DNA from 4 places in the Pseudomonas sp. GW822-FHT03F08 genome. Region 4 is predicted to be linked to each of the others. Evidence: predicted binding sites of a transcription regulator. Region 4 holds the regulator's gene; each other region holds the start of a gene.
The links. Region 4 encodes sigma-54, which starts transcription at its own class of promoters, with help from an activator protein. Its sites were predicted from a motif close to ANTGGCATNNANNTTGCTNT; they were not measured.
Positions count from the first base shown of each region.

Region 1: the regulator sigma-54 is predicted to act here: its motif matches at 1,719-1,738, upstream of flgB (flagellar basal body rod protein FlgB).
Region 2: the regulator sigma-54 is predicted to act here: its motif matches at 3,898-3,917, upstream of glnA (glutamate--ammonia ligase).
Region 3: the regulator sigma-54 is predicted to act here: its motif matches at 3,281-3,300, upstream of AC1RME_RS15525 (circularly permuted type 2 ATP-grasp protein).

Region 1 is NZ_JBXANC010000006.1:65,180-70,317, reverse strand. Features, by position in the region: gene AC1RME_RS16175 (chemotaxis protein CheV) at 1-662, shown strand, start outside; gene cheR (protein-glutamate O-methyltransferase CheR) at 710-1,537, shown strand; gene flgB (flagellar basal body rod protein FlgB) at 1,780-2,187, shown strand; gene flgC (flagellar basal body rod protein FlgC) at 2,191-2,634, shown strand; gene flgD (flagellar hook assembly protein FlgD) at 2,650-3,375, shown strand; gene flgE (flagellar hook protein FlgE) at 3,406-4,722, shown strand; gene AC1RME_RS16145 (efflux RND transporter periplasmic adaptor subunit) at 4,913-5,138, shown strand, end outside.
Region 2 is NZ_JBXANC010000004.1:404,020-409,157, forward strand. Features, by position in the region: gene AC1RME_RS12270 (YkgJ family cysteine cluster protein) at 1-154, shown strand, start outside; gene typA (translational GTPase TypA) at 269-2,089, opposite strand; gene thiI (tRNA uracil 4-sulfurtransferase ThiI) at 2,229-3,683, opposite strand; gene glnA (glutamate--ammonia ligase) at 4,012-5,138, shown strand, end outside.
Region 3 is NZ_JBXANC010000005.1:463,738-468,875, reverse strand. Features, by position in the region: gene AC1RME_RS15555 (ankyrin repeat domain-containing protein) at 1-15, shown strand, start outside; gene AC1RME_RS15550 (hypothetical protein) at 106-636, shown strand; gene AC1RME_RS15545 (PLDc N-terminal domain-containing protein) at 708-899, shown strand; gene speE (polyamine aminopropyltransferase) at 1,036-1,911, shown strand; gene AC1RME_RS15535 (hypothetical protein) at 2,066-2,299, shown strand; gene AC1RME_RS15530 (ribonuclease E inhibitor RraB) at 2,510-2,857, shown strand; gene AC1RME_RS15525 (circularly permuted type 2 ATP-grasp protein) at 3,334-4,743, shown strand; gene AC1RME_RS15520 (alpha-E domain-containing protein) at 4,756-5,138, shown strand, end outside.
Region 4 is NZ_JBXANC010000012.1:35,663-40,800, forward strand. Features, by position in the region: gene AC1RME_RS25815 (superoxide dismutase) at 1-442, shown strand, start outside; gene AC1RME_RS25820 (ZIP family metal transporter) at 473-1,366, shown strand; gene AC1RME_RS25825 (HPr family phosphocarrier protein) at 1,407-1,682, opposite strand; gene rapZ (RNase adapter RapZ) at 1,698-2,555, opposite strand; gene ptsN (PTS IIA-like nitrogen regulatory protein PtsN) at 2,558-3,022, opposite strand; gene hpf (ribosome hibernation-promoting factor, HPF/YfiA family) at 3,034-3,342, opposite strand; gene AC1RME_RS25845 (RNA polymerase factor sigma-54) at 3,416-4,909, opposite strand; gene lptB (LPS export ABC transporter ATP-binding protein) at 5,096-5,138, opposite strand, start outside.

The DNA of each region.
Region 1 (5,138 bases), on a different contig from region 4:
TCGTGATCATCACGGAATACAACACCAAGACCCAGGGTTTCCTGGTGCGCTCGGTGGAACGTATCGTCAACATGAACTGGGAAGAGATCCATCCGCCACCCAAGGGGACCGGTCGTGATCATTACCTGACCGCTGTGACTCGGGTGGACAATCAGTTAGTCGAAATCATCGACGTCGAGAAGGTGCTGGCGGAAGTCGCACCGACACCGGAAGCGATTTCGGTCGGCGTGGTGGATGTCGAGACTCAGAGCAAGGCGCTGTCTCTGCGGGTGCTGACGGTCGATGACTCGTCGGTGGCGCGCAAGCAGGTGACGCGTTGCCTGCAGACGGTTGGCGTTGAAGTGGTGGCGCTGAACGACGGCAAGCAGGCGCTGGATTACCTGCGCAAGCTGGTCGATGAGGGCAAGAAGCCGGAAGAAGAGTTCCTGATGATGATCTCCGACATCGAAATGCCGGAGATGGACGGGTACACCCTGACGGCCGAAATCCGCAGCGACCCTCGCATGCAAAAGCTTCATATCATCCTGCATACTTCGTTGTCGGGTGTGTTCAACCAGGCGATGGTCAAGAAGGTCGGTGCCGATGACTTCCTGGCCAAATTCCGTCCTGATGACCTGGCATCCCGGGTAGTCGACCGGATCAAAGCAGCAGATATCAGCTAGGGACTTTTCGTCCCTGGCGATCAACACGATTTAAGAGGCGGCATCATTTGTCTACGGGTAATTTGGATTTCGAACAGTTCCGGGTCTTCCTGGAAAAAGCCTGTGGCATTTTGCTCGGTGAAAACAAGCAGTACCTGGTCTCGAGCCGTCTCAACAAACTGATGGAGCAGCAAGGCATCAAGTCCCTGGGTGAGCTGGTACAGCGCATCCAGACCCAGCCGCGCAGCGGTTTGCGCGAGCAGGTGGTCGATGCCATGACGACCAACGAAACCCTGTGGTTTCGCGACACCTATCCGTTTGAAGTCTTGAAGAACAAGGTGCTGCCCGAAGCGATCAAGGCTGCTCCCAACCAGCGTCTGCGGATCTGGTCGGCGGCGTGCTCGTCGGGTCAGGAACCCTATTCGCTGTCGATGTCGATCGACGAGTTCGAACGGACCAACATCGGTCAGTTGAAAATGGGCGTACAGATCGTTGCCACGGATCTGTCCGGCAGCATGCTGACCAACTGCAAGACCGGCGAGTACGACAGCCTGGCGATCGGTCGCGGCTTGTCCGCCGATCGTCTGCAGCGCTACTTCGACCCGAAAGGGCCGGGGCGCTGGGTGATCAAGGCGCCGATCAAGAACCGGGTGGAGTTCCGCTCGTTCAACTTGCTCGACAGCTACGCAAGCCTTGGCAAGTTCGACATCGTGTTCTGCCGCAACGTGCTGATCTACTTCTCCGCCGAGGTGAAGAAAGACATCCTGTTGCGTATCCACAGCACGCTGAAGCCGGGCGGTTATCTGTTCCTCGGCGCTTCCGAAGCGCTGAACGGTTTGCCGGACCATTACCAGATGGTCCAGTGCAGCCCGGGGATCATTTACCAGGCGAAGTGATTGGCACCGGCAACACAAAAAAACGGGAGTCCTCAGGGGCTCCCGTTTTTTTATGCCTGGCCGTTTTTGCAGGGACGGCAAGCGGCAGAAAAGCGGCATCCGGCGGAAACCCGTTGCCGCTTTTCTGGCATTGCCGTATTGCCGATCACCTGCAAAGCCCCGGAATCCGGGGCTTTTTAAAACTGGCACGACGCTTGCTATAACCCAGTTACGAAAAACCCGGTCACCTGAAGGTTCCCGACATGAGCATCAGCTTCGATAAAGCGCTCGGAATTCACGAAAAAGCCCTGGGCTTCCGCGCCCAGCGTGCCGAAGTCCTGGCCAACAACATCGCCAACGCCGACACCCCGAACTACAAGGCTCGGGATCTGGAGTTCTCCAAAGTGCTCGAGGCACAGAGCCAGAAGAATGCCAACGGCACTATCGCCCTGAACATGACCAACAGCCGTCACATCGAAGCTGAAGGTCTGGGCAATGGCGACGAGTCGCTGATGTATCGCACGCCGATGCAGCCGTCGATCGACCAGAACACCGTTGATGCCCAGCTGGAACAGTCGAACTACGCGGAAAACGCCGTCGGCTTCCAGGCCAGCTTCACGCTGCTCAACAGCAAATTCAAAGGGCTGGTTTCAGCCCTGCGCGGAGAGTAATCCATGTCCCTGTCCAGCGTTTTCAACATTGCCGGCAGCGGCATGAGCGCACAGACCACGCGTTTGAACACCGTGGCTTCGAACATCGCCAACGCCGAAACCGTCTCGTCGAGCATCGACCAGACCTATCGCGCCCGTCACCCGGTGTTCGCCACCATGTTCCAGGGCGGCCAGAGCGGCGGCAGCAACTCGCTGTTCCAGAACCAGGACGCGGCCGGCCAGGGCGTGCAGGTCATGGGCGTGGTCGAAGACCAGAGCAACCTCGAAGCGCGCTACGAGCCGAACCATCCGGCCGCCGACGCCAAGGGCTACGTCTACTACCCGAACGTCAACGTGGTGGAAGAAATGGCTGACATGATTTCCGCGAGCCGTTCGTTCCAGACCAACGCCGAAATGATGAACACGGCCAAAACCATGATGCAGAAGGTACTGACCCTCGGTCAGTAATAAGGGGCGACTGCCATGAGTGTTTCCGATACCACCAGCAGCCTGAGCATGAAGGACATCCTGGCGAACTCGTCGAAAAAGACCAGTTCGACAACCGATGGCATTGCTTCGGCCACTAACAGTTCCACCGGCGGCCAGGCCCTGGGCAAGGACGCGTTCCTGCAATTGCTGGTAACCCAGCTGAAAAACCAGAACCCGCTCGACCCGCAGGACAACAGCGCATTCGTTGCCCAGTTGGCGCAGTTCAGCAGCCTCGAGGGTATTACTACCCTCAACAGCACCGTGAGTTCGCTGGCCGGCAATTACAACTCGTCGCAAGCCCTGCAGGCTTCTTCGCTGGTCGGTCGCAACGTGATCGTGCAGACCAACTCGGTCCAGCTCGACGATCCGAGCAAAGGCATGACCGGTTCGGTCACCGTTCCGTCGTCGATTGCCGGCGGCACCGTCAGTATCACCGACAGCAGCGGCACGATTGTTCGCACCCTCGATCTGGGCAGTCGCGCCGCAGGCGCCGCGAGCTTCACCTGGGACGGCAAGGACAAGGACGGCAATCTGGTCAAGACCGGTACCTATACCGTCAAGGCCAACGCATCGATCAACGGCACCGCGACCGATATGGCGACCTACCTGCCGGCCACCGTCACCAGCGTGACGATCAGCCAGACCGGCGGCGAGCTGATGCTCAACCTGTCCGGCAAGGGCACCGTTGCCCTGTCCAAAGTACAAACCATTGGTATATAGAGCCGACTAACCGGCACAAAGGAGTGGAATATGTCTTTCAATATCGGCCTTAGCGGTCTCTATGCAGCCAACAAGCAACTGGACGTGACCGGCAACAACATCGCCAACGTCGCGACCGCCGGTTTCAAATCGTCCCGCGCAGAATTCGAAGACGTCTACTCGGCGACTCGCCTGGGTAGCGGCAGCAAGGTCATCGGCAACGGCGTGCGCCTGGCCAACGTTTCCCAGCAGTTCACCCAGGGTGACATCAACAACACCGGTAACGTGCTGGACATGGGCATCAACGGCTCCGGTTTCTTCACCATGAGCAACAACGGCTCGATTTCCTATACCCGTGCCGGTACGTTCAAGGTCGACGACAAGGGTTTCATCACCAACACCGACTACACCTCGCGCCTGCAAGGTTATGGTGTGGATGCCAACGGCAAGGTCATCAACGGCGTACTGACCGACCTGAAGATCGACACCTCGAACCTGGCGCCGAAGTCCACTTCGCTGGTGACTTCGACCATCAACCTGAACTCGACCGCTCCGGTGATCGACGACACGGTTCCAGCCGGCAAATTCGACCCGACCAACCTGGCGACCTACACCAAGTCGTTCAGCACCCCGATCTATGACAGCCAGGGCAACATGCACCCGATGGATCAGTACGTGGTGAAAACCGGTGCCAACACCTGGAAGGTCTACACCCTGGTCGACGGTCGCAACCCGGACGCTACCGGCAGTGATCCGAAAACCACCGCCCCGGTGCCTTCGACCATGACCTTCGACTCTGCTGGCAAGCTGACTCAGGTCAGCACTCTGCCTGGTCCGGTGATCAGCAGTGACCTGAAGATCACCGGTTGGGTACCAGGCAATGTCGTCAACGGCACCTTCAAGCCTAACGGTGCAGCAGCAAACCCGGCCGGCATCACCATTTCGATGGCCAGTACCACTCAGTACAACGCCGACACCGCGCGCTCGATCCCGACTCAGGACGGCTATGCCACTGGCCAGATCACTAACCTGACCATCGACGGCACCGGTACTTTGTTTGCCAACTTCAGCAACAACCAGAACAAGGCCATCGGCCAGGTTGCGCTGGCCAGCTTCACCAACGAACAAGGCCTGCAAGCGATCGGCGGCACCAGCTGGAAGGAAACCTTCGCGTCGGGCATTCCGGGTTATGACGCTCCGGAAACCGGCACTCTGGGCTCCATCCAGTCCAACTCGCTGGAAGAGTCCAACGTTAACCTGACCAACGAACTGGTAGACCTGATCAAGGGCCAGAGCAACTATCAGGCGAACGCCAAGACCATCTCCACCCAGAGCACCATCATGCAGACCATCATTCAGATGACCTGATATCGATGCTTTGTAAAAAGCTGTAACGGAAAGCCCCTCTTTGAGGGGCTTTCTTGTTTAATGCGCGCGCCGGGGCCACTCGTCCGCTGCATTCGCATTTGCGCGCGTGTATTCACACGCCTGCTCACGCTATACCCGGGCGCCAATGAGCGGTTCGCCCAACCACTGACAGGGATGTAACGACTACTTCATGGTTTTTTTCTCTCGCTCCCGAATCGTGTTCGGGACGCTGCCCGTTGTTGCCTTGTTGGTCTGGTTTGTATGGGGCCAAGGCTGGGGCACCCCTCCAAAGAAATTCCTGACAGCGACCGTCACCGTTGAAGATCTTGAAGAGACCGTATTGGCCAGTGGTACGGTCAAGCCCTTCCAGCAAGTCAGCGTCGGCGCGCAGGTCAATGGGCAACTCCAGAGTCTGA
Region 2 (5,138 bases), on a different contig from region 4:
CCTGGATCGTAAGAGCCGGCTGTGCACCATTTATGACAAGCGCCCGGACACCTGCCGCAACCACCCGAAAATCGGCCCGCGTCCGGGGTATTGCGCGTACAAGCCGAAGGAAGTGGAGCGGGTGCAGAATTTCCGGGCGATCGAGAAGTTCTGATCTGCCCTTGATCATTCCCACGCCTTGCGTGGGAACGAGACATCAAAAAAACCCGGACAAACAAAAACGCCCCCGGTCTCTCGACCGGGGGCGTTTTTTTAAGCCTGGGCTAAATTACGCCTTGGCTTTCTTGGCAGCGCGGGTACGCTCGCTTTCGTCCAGGATCTTCTTGCGAAGACGGATGGACTTAGGAGTAACTTCGCACAGCTCGTCTTCCTGGATGTATTCCAGAGCCTGTTCCAGGGTGAAGCGAACAGGTGGAACCAGAGCGATGGTTTCGTCTTTACCCGAAGCACGCATGTTGTCGAGCTTCTTGCCTTTGGTTGGGTTTACACCCAGGTCGTTGTCGCGGGAGTTCTGACCAACGATCTGACCGTTGTAGATCTCCTGGCCGTGTTCTACGAACAGCTTGCCACGAGCCTGCAGGGTTTCCAGGGAGTAGGTCAGCGCCTTGCCGGTTTCAACCGAAACCAGAACGCCGTTCTGACGGCCGGACATGTGGCCCGACTTCACTGGAGCGTAACGATCGAAGATCGAGGTCAGGATGCCAGCACCGTTGGTCAGGGTCAGGAACTGGTTACGGAAACCGATCAGACCGCGAGCAGGGATGTTGTATTCCAGACGAACACGGCCCTTGCCATCCGGCACCATGTTGCTCAGGTCGCCTTTACGCAGACCCATCTCTTCCATGACCTTGCCCTGGGATTCTTCAGGGATGTCGATGGTTACGTTTTCGAACGGTTCCTGCTTCACGCCGTCAACTTCACGGATGATCACTTCAGGACGGCCCAGGGCCAGCTCGAAGCCTTCGCGACGCATGGTTTCGATCAGTACCGAGAGGTGCAGCTCACCACGGCCGGAAACCTTGAACTTGTCAGCCGAGTCGCCTTCTTCAACGCGCAGTGCAACGTTGTACAGCAGCTCTTTGTCCAGACGATCCTTGATGTTACGGGAGGTCACGAACTTGCCTTCTTTACCGCAGAAAGGCGAGTCGTTTACCTGGAAGGTCATGGAAACGGTTGGCTCGTCAACGGTCAGAGGCTTCATCGCCTCGACGGTGTTGATGTCACACAGGGTGTCGGAGATGAACAGCTCGTCGAAACCGCTGATGCAGACGATGTCGCCGGCCGCTGCTTCTTCAACGTCGATGCGGTGCAGACCGTGGTGACCCATCAGCTTCAGGATACGGCCGTTGCGGCGCTTGCCGTTGGCGTCGATAGCGACAACCGGAGTGTTCGGCTTGACGCGACCACGAGCGATACGGCCAACACCGATAACACCCAGGAAGCTGTTGTAGTCCAGAGCGGAGATCTGCATCTGGAACGGGCCGTCACGGTCAACAGCAGGCGCTGGAACGTGGTCGACAACCGCTTGGTACAGCGGGGTCATGTCTTCCGCCATGGCGGTGTGGTCCAGACCGGCGATGCCGTTCAGGGCCGAAGCGTAAACAACCTGGAAGTCCAGTTGTTCTTCGGTTGCGCCCAGGTTGTCGAACAGATCGAAGATCTGGTCCAGAACCCAATCAGGACGCGCGCCCGGACGGTCAACCTTGTTGATAACCACGATTGGACGCAGGCCGGCTTCGAAAGCCTTCTTGGTCACGAAACGGGTTTGCGGCATAGGGCCGTCTTGAGCGTCGACCAGCAGCAGCACGGAGTCAACCATGGACATTACGCGCTCAACTTCGCCGCCGAAGTCGGCGTGGCCCGGGGTGTCCACGATGTTGATGTGGTAGCCGTTCCAGTTGATGGCGGTGTTTTTCGCCAGAATGGTAATGCCGCGCTCTTTTTCCTGGTCGTTGGAGTCCATCACGCGCTCGTCGTTGAGCTCGTTGCGCTCCAGAGTGCCGGATTGACGCAGGAGTTTGTCTACCAGGGTGGTTTTACCATGGTCAACGTGGGCAATGATGGCGATGTTGCGTAGATTTTCGATCACTTGTGTATCTCGATCAGAGGATTCGGTTTGCTGACAAGTCTTGGCAGCGATTAGCAGTAGTGTCCGGCATGGCCGTTACAGCTTGACGGCGGTGTCGGGGGGCCGGTGACGCAGGCCACAGGCAAACAGCCCCGGGCACTTAGCTCGGTCGATAAACGCGCACATTGGCATGCCCCTCACTGAGCAAATGGTGAGCATGCAGGCGACTCATCACGCCTTTGTCGCAATACAGCAGGTACTGGCGAGTCGGATCCAGCTCCTTGAAACGAGCGTTCACTGCGTAGAACGGCATCGTCTGTACTTCTATGCCCTCGAGCTCCAGCGGCTCATCCTCGGCGGCATCCGGGTGACGGATGTCGATGACGATCTGGCCGGCCAGTGCTTCGCTGACTTCTTCGATTTGCAAATCCTGGCCCAATTCGTCGATCACCCGATCGATCGGCACCAGTCTGGCGTTTGCGAGCGCACGCTCAAGCACCGCCATGTCGAATTCCTGCTCTTCGTGCTCAACGCGACCACGCTTGGCGGCGGTCTTCGGATTGACCGAAATGACCCCGCAGTACTCCGGCATGTGCCGGGCGAAATCGGCGGTGCCGATCTCGTTGGCCGTGTCGATGATGTCCTGCTTGTGGGCGACGATCAGCGGACGCAGGACCAGTTTGTCGGTCACGCAATCGATCACCGACAGGTTCGGCAGCGTCTGGCTCGACACCTGGGAGATCGCCTCGCCGGTGACCAGCGCATCAATGTGCAGACGCTCGGCGATGGCCGAGGACGCGCGCAACATCATACGCTTCAATACGACGCCCATATGACTGTTATCGACTTTGCCGAGAATTTCGCCCAACACTTCTTCGAACGGAACACTGACAAATAGCACGCGTTGCGAGCTGCCGTACTTCTTCCAGATGAAATGCGCGACTTCCATCACGCCCAATTCGTGGGCACGACCGCCCAGATTGAAGAAGCAGAAGTGCGCCATCAGGCCGCGACGCATGATCTGGTAGGCGGCAACCGTCGAGTCAAAGCCGCCGGACATCAATACCAGCGTCTGCTCCAGCGCACCGAGCGGGTAGCCGCCGATGCCATTGTGCTGGCTGTGGATCACGAACAACCGTTTGTCGCGAACTTCGATGCGGACTTCGATTTCCGGCTGTTTCAAGTCGATTCCGGCAGCACCGCACTCACGGCGCAGCTTGCTGCCGACGTATTTTTCGACGTCCATCGAGCTGAACGCATGCTTGCCCGCACGTTTGCAGCGCACCGAGAAAATCTTCCCGGCCAGTGCATCGCCGTAGTGCTCTTTGCACTTCTCGGTGATGTCGTCGAAGTCGCCCAGCGGGTACTCGTCGATCTGCAGAAAGTGCGCGATACCCGGCATGCAGGTCAGGCGCTCGCCCATCTCTTTCAGGGCCTTGGGGTCGGTAACGCGGGTTTCCAGCTCGAGATTGTCCCACACACCGTTCACCACCACGGCCGGGTCCAGGTCGCGGAGCACGGTGCGGATGTTCTTGGCCAGCTGGCGGATGAATTTCGTCCGGACAGGTCGGCTTTTGATGGTGATCTCGGGGAAGACTTTTACGATTAGTTTCATGAAAACAGCGCGCGCAGGGCCAGCCGAAAAAGGGGGGCGCGGATTATAGCGGAAATTGCTCAAGGTTTAACCAGTTAATGTGCAGAAGGTTTTGCATGCACCAAAACGGGTCATTTTCGACTTAAAGCGCTACATTAAAGGGCGAGATTTTCACCCTTTATGCACTTCGCACCTTTATAAGCGTGAATTTGGGGCAAAAAACCCATGCTGGGGCACTGGCATGCAATTTGCTCCCTTGTGAGGCAGGTTGCCTTGGCAGAGTATTCGCGCCGGCATCACCAACATTTAAGGGCATCCACTACCAGCCCTAAGCCACCCGGAGGACACTATGTCGAAGTCGGTTCAACTCATCAAAGATCATGACGTCAAGTGGATTGATCTGCGCTTCACGGACACCAAAGGCACTCAGCACCACGTGACCATGCCGGCTCGCGATGCGCTGGAAGACGACTTCTTCGAAGTTGGCAAGATGTTCGACGGTTCCTCCATCGCTGGCTGGAAAGGCATCGAAGCCTCCGACATGATCCTGCTGCCGGACGACGAAACCGCCGTTCTCGACCCGTTCACCGAAGAGCCGACCCTGATCCTGGTCTGCGACATCATCGAACCGTCGACCATGCAAGGCTACGATCGCGACCCGCGCGCCATCGCCCACCGTGCCGAGGAATATCTGAAGACCACCGGTATCGGTGACACCGTTTTCGCCGGTCCAGAGCCTGAGTTCTTCATCTTCGACGAAGTGAAGTTCAAGTCCGACATCTCCGGCTCGATGTTCAAGATCTACTCCGAGCAAGGCTCGTGGATGTCCGACCAGGACGTGGAAGGCGGCAACAAAGGCCACCGTCCAGGCGTGAAAGGCGGCTACTTCCCGGTTCCGCCGTTCGACCACGACCACGAAATCCGTACCGCCATGTGCAACGCACTGGAAGAGATGGGTCAGACCGTTGAAGTTCACCACCACGAAGTGGCAACTGCCGGTCAAAACGAAATTGGTGTCAAGTTCAACACCCTGGTGAAGAAAGCTGACGAAGTTCAGACTCTGAAATACGTTGTACACAACGTGGCCGATGCCTATGGCCGCACCGCGACCTTCATGCCGAAGCCTCTGTACGGCGATAACGGTTCGGGTATGCACGTTCACATGTCCATCGCCAAAGATGGCAAGAACACCTTCGCTGGCGAAGGCTATGCCGGCCTGTCCGAAACCGCCCTGTACTTCATCGGCGGTATCATCAAGCACGGTAAGGCCCTGAACGGCTTCACCAACCCGGCCACCAACTCCTACAAGCGTCTGGTGCCAGGTTTCGAAGCTCCGGTGATGCTGGCCTACTCGGCTCGCAACCGTTCCGCCTCGATCCGTATTCCTTACGTCAACAGCCCACGTGGCCGTCGTATCGAAGCACGTTTCCCGGATCCGGCTGCCAACCCGTACCTGGCTTTCGCAGCACTGCTGAT
Region 3 (5,138 bases), on a different contig from region 4:
AAACTGCTGGGCTGAACCGTCGGGCCGGAACCCGCTCTGTGGCGAAGGCGAGAATGCGCTATCCTTCGCGCCCTCAAAATTCTCTTCGTCACAGGATCCGCCCCCATGAAAGCCGCACTCGCCGAACTCATCAGCAAAATCAGCTCCGGCTGCATGGGCGACGACGAGATTCAGAAGGTCGCTGATGAAGCGGCGCAGGCCTACGCCGATGCCGACGCTTTTCTGACCGCCAATCCGGACATCAACTACGACGACACTTTCCCGATTCCTTTGGGCGAATGGGTCGTGGTCGGCAGTCTGCCGGAAACCGTTCTGTTCCAGGCCGACACCTACGTTGACCTGTTCGCGCAGATCGTGGCTTCGTTCGGCCCGGGCGTGGAGTTCAACCTCAAGCCCAAGCAACTGGCCAAGACCGAAGCGCTGACCGCACTCAACCGCATCCAGGTGCAGATGAGCAGCATGAACAAGGAAAACGGCGGCTACACGCTGATGAACTTCAGCCAGTTGCTCGACGACGAACTGCAAGTGGTGCTGGTCTACGGCAACGACGTGCCGCGCGTGCTGGAACTGTGTGCCGAAGTCGGCATCGCCGCTGCGCCGTCGCTGGAAGCCTTGAAGGTCGCCGTTCACGTCTGAGCGCAATAAAAGGGAACCCTGCGCGCGACCGTCTATCCTAAAAGTGCATGCCACTATTCTGGAGTGACACCATGGGTTCCACGTTCAACGGCCTGATCGGCCTGATCATTCTTGCCCTCGACATCTGGGCGATCATCAACGTGCTGAAAAGCGGTGCCGAGACCGGGATGAAAATCCTCTGGGTGCTGTTGATCATCTTCCTGCCGGTGCTGGGCCTGATCATCTGGGCGATTGCCGGGCCGCGGGGCAATGTGCGGATCTGACCGTTCGCGCCAATGGATTGTGCCGGGCCGATGAAGTGAGGTTCGACCTGTCATCTTCGGCAACGTAGAATGCGCGCCTTTCCCGGGCAATCGAACCTGACGATTGGCGCCCGCGCATTCATCGGAGCACTTCACCATGACCGTCACCAAGACCAGCGAATACCTGGAAACCCTCTACGAAGGCTACGGCCAGCGTTTTCGCATGGAAAAACTGCTGCACGAAGTGCGCACCGAACACCAGCACCTGGTGATCTTCCAGAACCCGCGCATGGGCCGGGTGATGGCGCTGGACGGCGTGATCCAGACCACCGAAGCCGATGAATTCATCTACCACGAAATGCTCACCCACGTGCCGATCCTCGCCCACGGCACCGCCAAGCGCGTGCTGATCATCGGCGGCGGCGACGGCGGCATGCTGCGCGAAGTGACCAAGCACGCCAGCGTCGAGCACATCACCATGGTCGAAATCGACGGCACCGTGGTCGACATGTGCAAGGAATTCCTGCCGAACCACTCCAAGGGCGCCTACGACGACCCACGCCTGAACCTGGTGATCGACGACGGCATGCGCTTCGTCGCAACCACCACTGAAAAGTTCGACGTGATCATTTCCGACTCCACCGACCCGATCGGCCCGGGCGAAGTGCTGTTCTCGGAAAACTTCTACCAGGCCTGCCACCGCTGCCTGAACGAGGGCGGCATCCTCGTGACCCAGAACGGCACACCGTTCATGCAGATCGAAGAAGTGAAAACCACCGCCGGTCGCCTGCGCAGCCTGTTCCCGGACTGGCACTTCTATCAGGCGGCCGTGCCGACCTACATCGGCGGTTCGATGACCTTCGCCTGGGGCTCGACCAACCCGGCCTACCGCAAACTGAGCCGTGAAACCCTGCAACAGCGCTTCATCGGCAGCGGCATCGTCACCCGTTACTACAACCCGGAAATCCACATCGGCGCCTTCGCCCTGCCGCAATACGTGCTGCAAGCGGTGAACAAGCCAAGCAACGACTGATCACTCAGCCGTTATCACTGCGGGAGCGAGCGGCTTCGTTCCCGCAGATGAAATGTTTTTCATGTTTCATCGGTGTAAAGCTTTTGAACGATCAATCCTGACAAAAGTCGAGATAGATATGAGCCCATTTGCGGGTTTGTTCGAGGAGGCACCAATGCAAAAGTGGAAAGTCACTTTCGTGGATGATCACGGTGAAATTGTCGATGAAATCTTCGAGCGCGCGGAATGCCCCAGCGACGATGAGGCCGCTCGATTGATCAAGGAACGACTCCTTCCTGTCGTCGCCGCACTGGATCTGAACGATCTGGAAGGGCGCACCTCCGATGCAGGCGCCAAAAGCCTGAAAACCCAGAACAGCATCGAAATCCGCAGCATCACGCCCATCTGAAAATCTTCTTGTCCGTAACGCACCAGGCCTTGGCAGCGGCTCTATCTTGGGGCTACTCTGCAAGCGAGATCAGCGAACGGATCGCTAAGGTCTGGTCTTGTCAGCTACATGCTTGTTTCCCGCCGGCAACACGGTTGTCGTAGCGCTTGAGCCGTTCGGCCAGGTGCAGGGAATACGGAAAGTCTATCCATCTATGCGAGGGGGACGTTCATGAGCACAGCCTATCAAGAAGACATCAGCAGCAGCGTGCTGCGCCGCATGAAAGAAGGCGGTTTCGATTTTTCCCGGTTCCATCCCATCGAGTTCTACGCCATTTTCCCGGACGAGGAGCGGGCGCGCAGGGCGGCAGGCAAGTTTCGCGGTGAATCCATCAATGCCCAGGTCAGTGCGCGCGACGACGGCGCGTGGTCCCTGGAATTGAGCAAGGTGATGTACGCAACCTACGACGACATTGGCGATTTCGAACAGGGCTTTTCGGCGGTGGTCGAGCCACTGGGCGGCATCATCGAAGGCTGGGGCGTGAAGCAGGAGGTGCGCAACCGCCATCGTTTGAACTGATAACCCTCGCAACACGTCGAGCAACGGCTGACCTTCGGGTCGGCCGTTGTCGTTTCTGGACCCTGAACATCGCCCGGCAAAACCCTGAAACAAGAATCCGGCGCAAAAAAAAGCCACCGGGAGAGGTGGCTGAAAGGGAAGACCGGAAGGAGAGGAAACCGGTCAGAGTTACGGCCGGTAGGGCTGCCAGGGCAAGCCGGATCAGTTGGGCTGCGCACTTCGTCAGGGACGTTTCGCAGCGGATGTGCGGATTATCCGCAGGCGCCGCCGGGCAGTGAAATCAACTCTGACTATGCTGGTGATAGGCGACTGCACTGCGTCGCAATGAGGCGGGGGCGATCAGGTTGGGGCATTTGCCGCACAGGAATGGTGCGGTGTTTGTGGCGTGAATATCCAACCGATTGAAATCAAAGCGTTTATGCCGATGGCACGGGCCTTGCGAAGGCCTGTATGTCCGGGGTGACAAGGAGTACGGCATGATCCGCACCTATTTTGATGAAATGTACGATGCCGGCGGCCAGGTCCGCCCGCATTACCGGGAGTTTGCCCGCTGGCTGGCCGATACGCCTGACGAGCTGTTGGCCCAGCGGCGACGCGAGGCCGATCTGCTGTTCCATCGTGCCGGGATCACTTTCACGCTCTACGGGGACGAGCAAGGGACAGAACGCCTGATTCCCTTCGACACCATTCCGCGCAGCATTCCCGCCAGCGAGTGGCGGATCGTCGAGCGCGGCTGCATCCAGCGCGTCAAGGCGTTGAACATGTTCCTCGCCGACCTCTATCACGAGCAGCGCATCATCAAGGCCGGGATCATTCCCGCCGAGCAGGTGCTGGCCAACGAGCAATACCAGTTGGCGATGCAGGGGCTGGATCTGCACCGCGATATCTATTCGCACATCTCTGGCGTCGATCTGGTGCGCGACGGCGACGGCACGTATTACGTGCTCGAGGACAACCTGCGCACGCCCAGCGGCGTGAGCTACATGCTCGAAGACCGCAAGATGATGATGCGCCTGTTCCCCGAGCTGTTCGCGGCCCAGCGCATCGCCCCGATCGACCATTACCCGAACCTGCTGCTCGACACCCTGAAAAGCTCAAGCCCCATCGACGACCCGAGTGTGGTGGTGCTGACACCGGGGCGGTTCAACAGCGCGTTTTTCGAGCATGCGTTTCTGGCCCGGGAAATGGGCGTCGAGCTGGTCGAAGGTGCCGATCTGTTCGTGCGCGACGACAAGGTCTTCATGCGCACCACCGATGGCCCGAAAGCGGTGGACGTGATCTACCGCCGGCTCGACGACGCCTTCCTCGATCCGTTGGCGTTCCGCCCGGATTCGATGCTCGGCGTGCCGGGACTGTTGTCGTCGTATCGCTCCGGCAATGTGGTGCTGGCCAATGCGATCGGCACCGGCGTGGCGGACGATAAGTCGGTGTATCCGTTCGTCACCGAGATGATCCGTTTCTACCTTGATGAAGAGCCGATCCTGAAGAACGTGCCGACGTGGCAATGCCGCAATCCGTCTGAACTTTCCCATGTGCTGGCCAATCTTCCGGATCTGGTGGTCAAGGAAACCCAGGGCTCCGGCGGCTACGGAATGCTCGTGGGGCCGGCGGCAACAACGGCGGAAATCGATGCGTTCCGCGAGCGGATCAAGGCCAAGCCCCACGCGTACATCGCGCAACCGACGCTGTCGCTGTCGACCTGTCCGACCTTTGTCGAAAACGGCATTGCGCCGCGCCATATCGACCTGCGCCCGTTCGTATTGTCCGGCCGCGAAACCCGGGTTGTGCCCGGCGGTTTGACCCGTGTCGCCCTGCGTGAAGGCTCTCTGGTGGTGAATTCATCCCAGGGCGGCGGAACCAAGGACACCTGGGTGGTCGAGGATTGAAGGAAGCCTGCCATGTTAAGTAGAACTGCCTCGGATCTGTACTGGATGTCGCGTTACCTGGAGCGGGCGGAAAACCTCGCCCGCATGCTCGATGTCAGCTATTCGCTGTCGCTGATGCCGCAGGACGGCCGTGGCGACGGTCTGCACGAACTGGCGATGCCGCTGCTGATCACCGGCACGCTGGACGACTACCTGGAACGCCACGGCGAGTTGCATGCTGAGCGATTGCTGCACTTCTTCGCGCTCGACGCGGCCAACCCGGCGAGCATCTATAGCTGCCTCGGCGCGGCGCGAGCCAGTGCCCACGCGGTGCGCGGTCGGATCACCGCCGACATGTGGGAGAACATCAACGCCACCTGGCTGGAGATCCGCGGGATCGCCAACCAGGGCCTCAG
Region 4 (5,138 bases):
GGCCAGCGTCCAGCAACTGCCTGAAAAACTGCGCGCGGCGGTAATCAATCAAGGCGGCGGTCACGCCAACCATTCGCTGTTCTGGGAAGTGATGGTGCCAGGCGGTGGCGGCAAGCCGGACGGCGCGCTGGCCAGGGCGATCGATGAGCAACTGGGCGGCCTCGACAGCTTCAAGGATGCTTTCACCAAAGCCGCGCTGACCCGTTTCGGCAGCGGCTGGGCCTGGCTGAGCGTGACCCCGGACAAAAAACTGGTGGTGGAAAGCAGCGGCAATCAGGACAGCCCGCTGATGGGCGGCAATACGCCGATTCTCGGACTCGATGTGTGGGAACACGCCTACTACCTGCGTTATCAGAACCGTCGCCCGGAATACATCAGCGCGTTCTACAACGTGATCAATTGGCCTGAAGTCGCTGTGCGTTATCAGGCTGCACTGGTTTAAGTCTCCTATAAAAACAATCCAAGGCTGACTATGGGCACTGAAACACTGGCGATCGGAAGTGGGCGTATGTTTCGTTACGCATTCGGATCGCTGCTGCTGTTGGCGGGCATGACCTTGCTGGTGGCTCACGGACTCGAATGGCTGAACCTTGAGCCGAAACTGTCCCGGGCATTGCAGGGCGGTGCAATCTGCGCGCTTGGCACGGCACTCGGGGCGGTTCCGGTGCTGGTGATCCGCAACATGCCTCAGGCATTGGGCGACACGCTGCTGGGGTTTGGTGCCGGCGTGATGCTGGCGGCGACCGCGTTTTCGCTGATCGTGCCGGGGATTGCCGCCGCAGAAAGCCTTGGCCTGAGCCCTTGGGGTGCCAGTGGTCTGATCTGTTTCGGCATCATGCTCGGTGCTTTCGGTCTGTATCTGGTGGACCGCAAGGTGTCCGGCGCTTCACCGGAAATGCTCATTGGCACCGTCGAACATCCAGTGATTCCCCCTCGGATCTGGCTGTTCGTGTTTGCCATCATTGCCCATAACATCCCGGAAGGCATGGCCGTCGGTGTCTCCGCGGGCGGCGGCATGCCGGACGCTGACAGCCTGGCGATGGGCATCGCCTTGCAGGATGTGCCGGAAGGGTTGGTGATTGCGCTGGTGCTGGCCGGAGCAGGGATGTCGCGGGTCAAGGCGTTTCTGATCGGGGCGGCATCGGGGCTGGTCGAACCGGTGTTTGCACTGCTGTGTGCGTGGCTGGTCAGTCTGGCTGAATTGTTGTTGCCCCTCGGATTGGCGCTGGCGGCCGGGGCGATGTTGCTGGTGGTGACCCACGAAGTAATCCCGGAGTCGCGACGCAATGGTCACGACAAACTGGCGAGCCTGGGATTGTTGATCGGGTTCTGTCTGATGATGGTGATGGACACGGCGTTGGGATGAGAGGGGGGAGGGAAGCTTGCTCCCTCGCCACCAAAGGCTTTCAACCGCCTTCGTCGAAGTAGTTGTTGATCAGTGCCACCAAGGCATCCAGGGCTTCCTGTTCCTGATGCCCCTCGGTGCTCAGGAAGATTTTGGTGCCCTTGCCGGCAGCGAGCATCATCATCGCCATGATGCTTTTGCCATCTACCGTAGTTTCCGGGGTGCGACCCACTCTGATCGTGCAGTCGGGATACTGCCCCGCCACGCCAACGAACTTTGCCGACGCCCGGGCATGCAGGCCCAGCTTGTTGATGATTTCGATTTCCAGAGCAGGCATCGCGGTGTGAATCCTTTAGCTGAGGTCGCGGTGGCGAACCTGGACGTTCTTCAGGGTTTTCTGCAGGGCCTGACCCAGGCGTTCGGTCAGGTAGACGGAACGGTGATGTCCGCCGGTGCAGCCAATGGCAATGGTGACGTAGGCGCGATTGCTTGCAGCGAAGCGCGGCAGCCATTTGAACAGATACGCATAGATGTCCTGGAACATCTCTTCGACTTCCGGCTGTGCCGCCAGGTATTCGGCCACCGGCTCATCGAGCCCCGATTGCGCGCGTAATTCCGGTTTCCAGTACGGGTTGGGCAGGCAGCGTACATCGAACACCAGATCCGCATCCACCGGCATGCCGCGTTTGAAACCGAACGACTCCACCAGAAACGCCGTGCCCGGCTCCGGCTGGTTCAGCAGCCGCAGCTTGATGGTGTCGCGCAACTGGTACAGGTTCAGATTGGTGGTGTTGACCTTCAGGTCGGCCAGATCGGCGATCGGGCCCAGCAGGGCCGTTTCATCGTTGATGGCTTCCGCCAGCGAACGATTGGCGCTGCTCAGCGGGTGGCGACGACGGGTTTCCGAAAAGCGCTTGAGCAGGGTTTCTTCATCGGCGTCCAGATACAGGACGTCGCACTGGATGTGCCGGCTGCGGACCTCTTCAAGCAACTCCGGAAAGCGCGAGAGATGACTGGGCAGATTGCGCGCATCGATCGATACCGCGACCAGTGGCTGAGACAGTTCCGTATGAATCAGTGCGCGCTCCGCCAGTTCCGGGAGCAGGCCGGCAGGCAAATTGTCGATGCAGTAGTAGCCGTTGTCCTCGAGGACATCCAGAGCGGTACTTTTGCCCGAGCCGGAGCGGCCACTGACGATGATCAAGCGCATGTTTAGTGCCCGTTTTGCTCGTCCAGGACAACCTGATACAAGGCTTCGTTGGTGGTGGCGCGACGCAATTTTTCGCGTACGTCCTTGCGGTCGAGCATGCTGGCGATCTGGCGCAGCAGTTCCAGGTGCGCATCGGTGGCGGCTTCCGGGACCAGCAGCACGAACAGCAGGTCGACCGGTGCACCATCGATGGCGTCGAAATCGATGGGTGCTTCAAGGTGCATCAAGGCGCTGATGGGGGATTCGCAACCCTTGAGGCGGCAATGGGGAATGGCGATGCCGTTGCCAAAACCGGTCGAGCCGAGTTTTTCACGGGCAATCAGTGCCTCGAAGACATCTTGCATCTCCAGATCCGGTACTTCCCGGGCGATCAGGTTGGCAATTTGTTCGAGGGCTTTCTTTTTGCTGCCGCCCGGCACGTTCACGAGGGAACGGCCGGGGGTCAGGATGCTTTCAAGTCGGATCATGGGGGTGGGGGTTATCGACCGGTAGCGCCCTGAAGCAGGCTCTGGGTCTTTTCCTTATGCTTTTTGAGTTGTTTATCAAGCTTGTCGGTCAGCGCGTCGATCGCTGCGTACATATCGGTATGTTCCGCGTTTGCGACGACCTCGTTACCGGGAATATGCAGCGTGGCTTCGATTTTCTGCTTCAGCTTCTCGACGCACATCGTGACTTGCACGTTGGTGATCTTGTCGAAATGCCCCTCAAGCCTCTTGAGCTTTTGCTCAACGTACTCACGGAGAGGTTGGGTAACTTCCAGTTGGTGTCCACTGATGTTGACTTGCATACAGCTTCTCCTTCGTTGCCAGTGCATAAAGCGGCAGGCCGAAGAGCCTGCCACTGGAACGCTGTAACGTGGCTTACATCAACCGCTTGCGTTCGCTCGAAGGCGCGATCCCGAGGGATTCGCGGTACTTGGCGACGGTGCGGCGAGCCACCTGAATGCCTTGTGCCTCCAGTAAACCAGCGATCTTGCTGTCACTCAACGGCTTTTTCTGATTTTCCGCGGCAACCAGTTTCTTGATGATCGCGCGGATCGCCGTGGACGAGCATTCGCCGCCTTCGGAGGTGCTGACGTGGCTGGAGAAAAAGTATTTCAGTTCATAAATGCCCCGGGGGGTATGCATGAATTTTTGCGTGGTCACCCGGGAAATCGTCGACTCGTGCATGCCCACCGCTTCGGCGATGTCATGCAGCACGAGAGGCTTCATGGCTTCGTCGCCGTATTCAAGAAAGCCGCGCTGATGCTCGACGATCTGGGTGGCCACTTTCATCAGGGTTTCGTTGCGGCTCTGCAGGCTCTTGATGAACCAGCGGGCTTCCTGCAACTGATTGCGCATGAAGGTGTTGTCGGCGCTGGTGTCGGCGCGGCGCACGAAACCGGCGTACTGGGCGTTGACCCGCAGGCGCGGCACCGATTCCTGGTTCAGTTCGACCAGCCAGCGCTCGTTGTCCTTGCGTACGATGACGTCAGGCACCACGTACTCGGCTTCGGTGGACTCGATCTGCGAACCGGGGCGCGGGTTGAGGCTCTGCACCAGTTCGATGACCTGGCGCAATTCATCTTCCTTGAGCTTCATGCGGCGCATCAGCTGGCTGTAGTCGCGGCTGCCGAGCAGGTCGATGTAATCGGTGACCAGACGCTTGGCTTCCGCCAGCCAAGGGGTCTTGGCCGACAGCTGGCGCAATTGCAGCAGCAGGCATTCGCCCAGGTTGCGTGCGCCAATGCCGGCAGGTTCGAATTGCTGGATGCGGTGCAGGACGGCTTCGATCTCGTCCAGCTCGATGTCGAGCTCCGGATCGAAGGCGTCGAGAATTTCTTCGAGGGTTTCGTCGAGGTAGCCCTGATTGTTGATGCAGTCGATCAGGGTGACGGCGATCAGGCGATCGGTGTCAGACATCGGCGCCAGGTTCAACTGCCACAGCAGGTGGCTTTGCAGGCTCTCGCCGGCGGAGGTACGGGTGGTGAAGTCCCACTCGTCGTCATCGCTGCTCGGCAGGCTGCTGGCGCTGGTCTGGTAGACGTCTTCCCAGGCGGTGTCGACGGGGAGTTCGTTGGGGATTCGCTCGTTCCATTCGCCATCCTCTAGATTGTCGACCGTCGGTGCGGTCTCCTGATAGGAGGGTTCCTGGATCTCGGTGTTGGGCTTCTGTTCGGCGTTGTCGGCCATGGGATCGGAGTTGTCGAAGTCGTCGCCGTCTTCCTGGCGTTCGAGCATCGGATTGGATTCCAGAGCCTCCTGGATTTCCTGTTGCAGATCCAGGGTCGACAATTGGAGCAGGCGGATGGCCTGTTGCAGCTGCGGTGTCATCGTCAGCTGCTGGCCCATTCTCAAGACTAGCGATGGTTTCATGGCAGGGGCTTAACACCTTATTCGCCGGCGCTATGCGCCATCCACTACAGGGCGCCGAAGCGCCAAACTTAAGCAAATTATATGCCTGAAACTGTCGTGTTTGCCTAGAGCGCTGTAACAATAAAAGCGTATAAAAGTGCGCTTCAACGTTACAGCACCCGGACGGCTGGTCGAATGCTGTCGCGCTTACAGGCGGAACTCGTGACCCAGATACACTTCCTTCACCAGA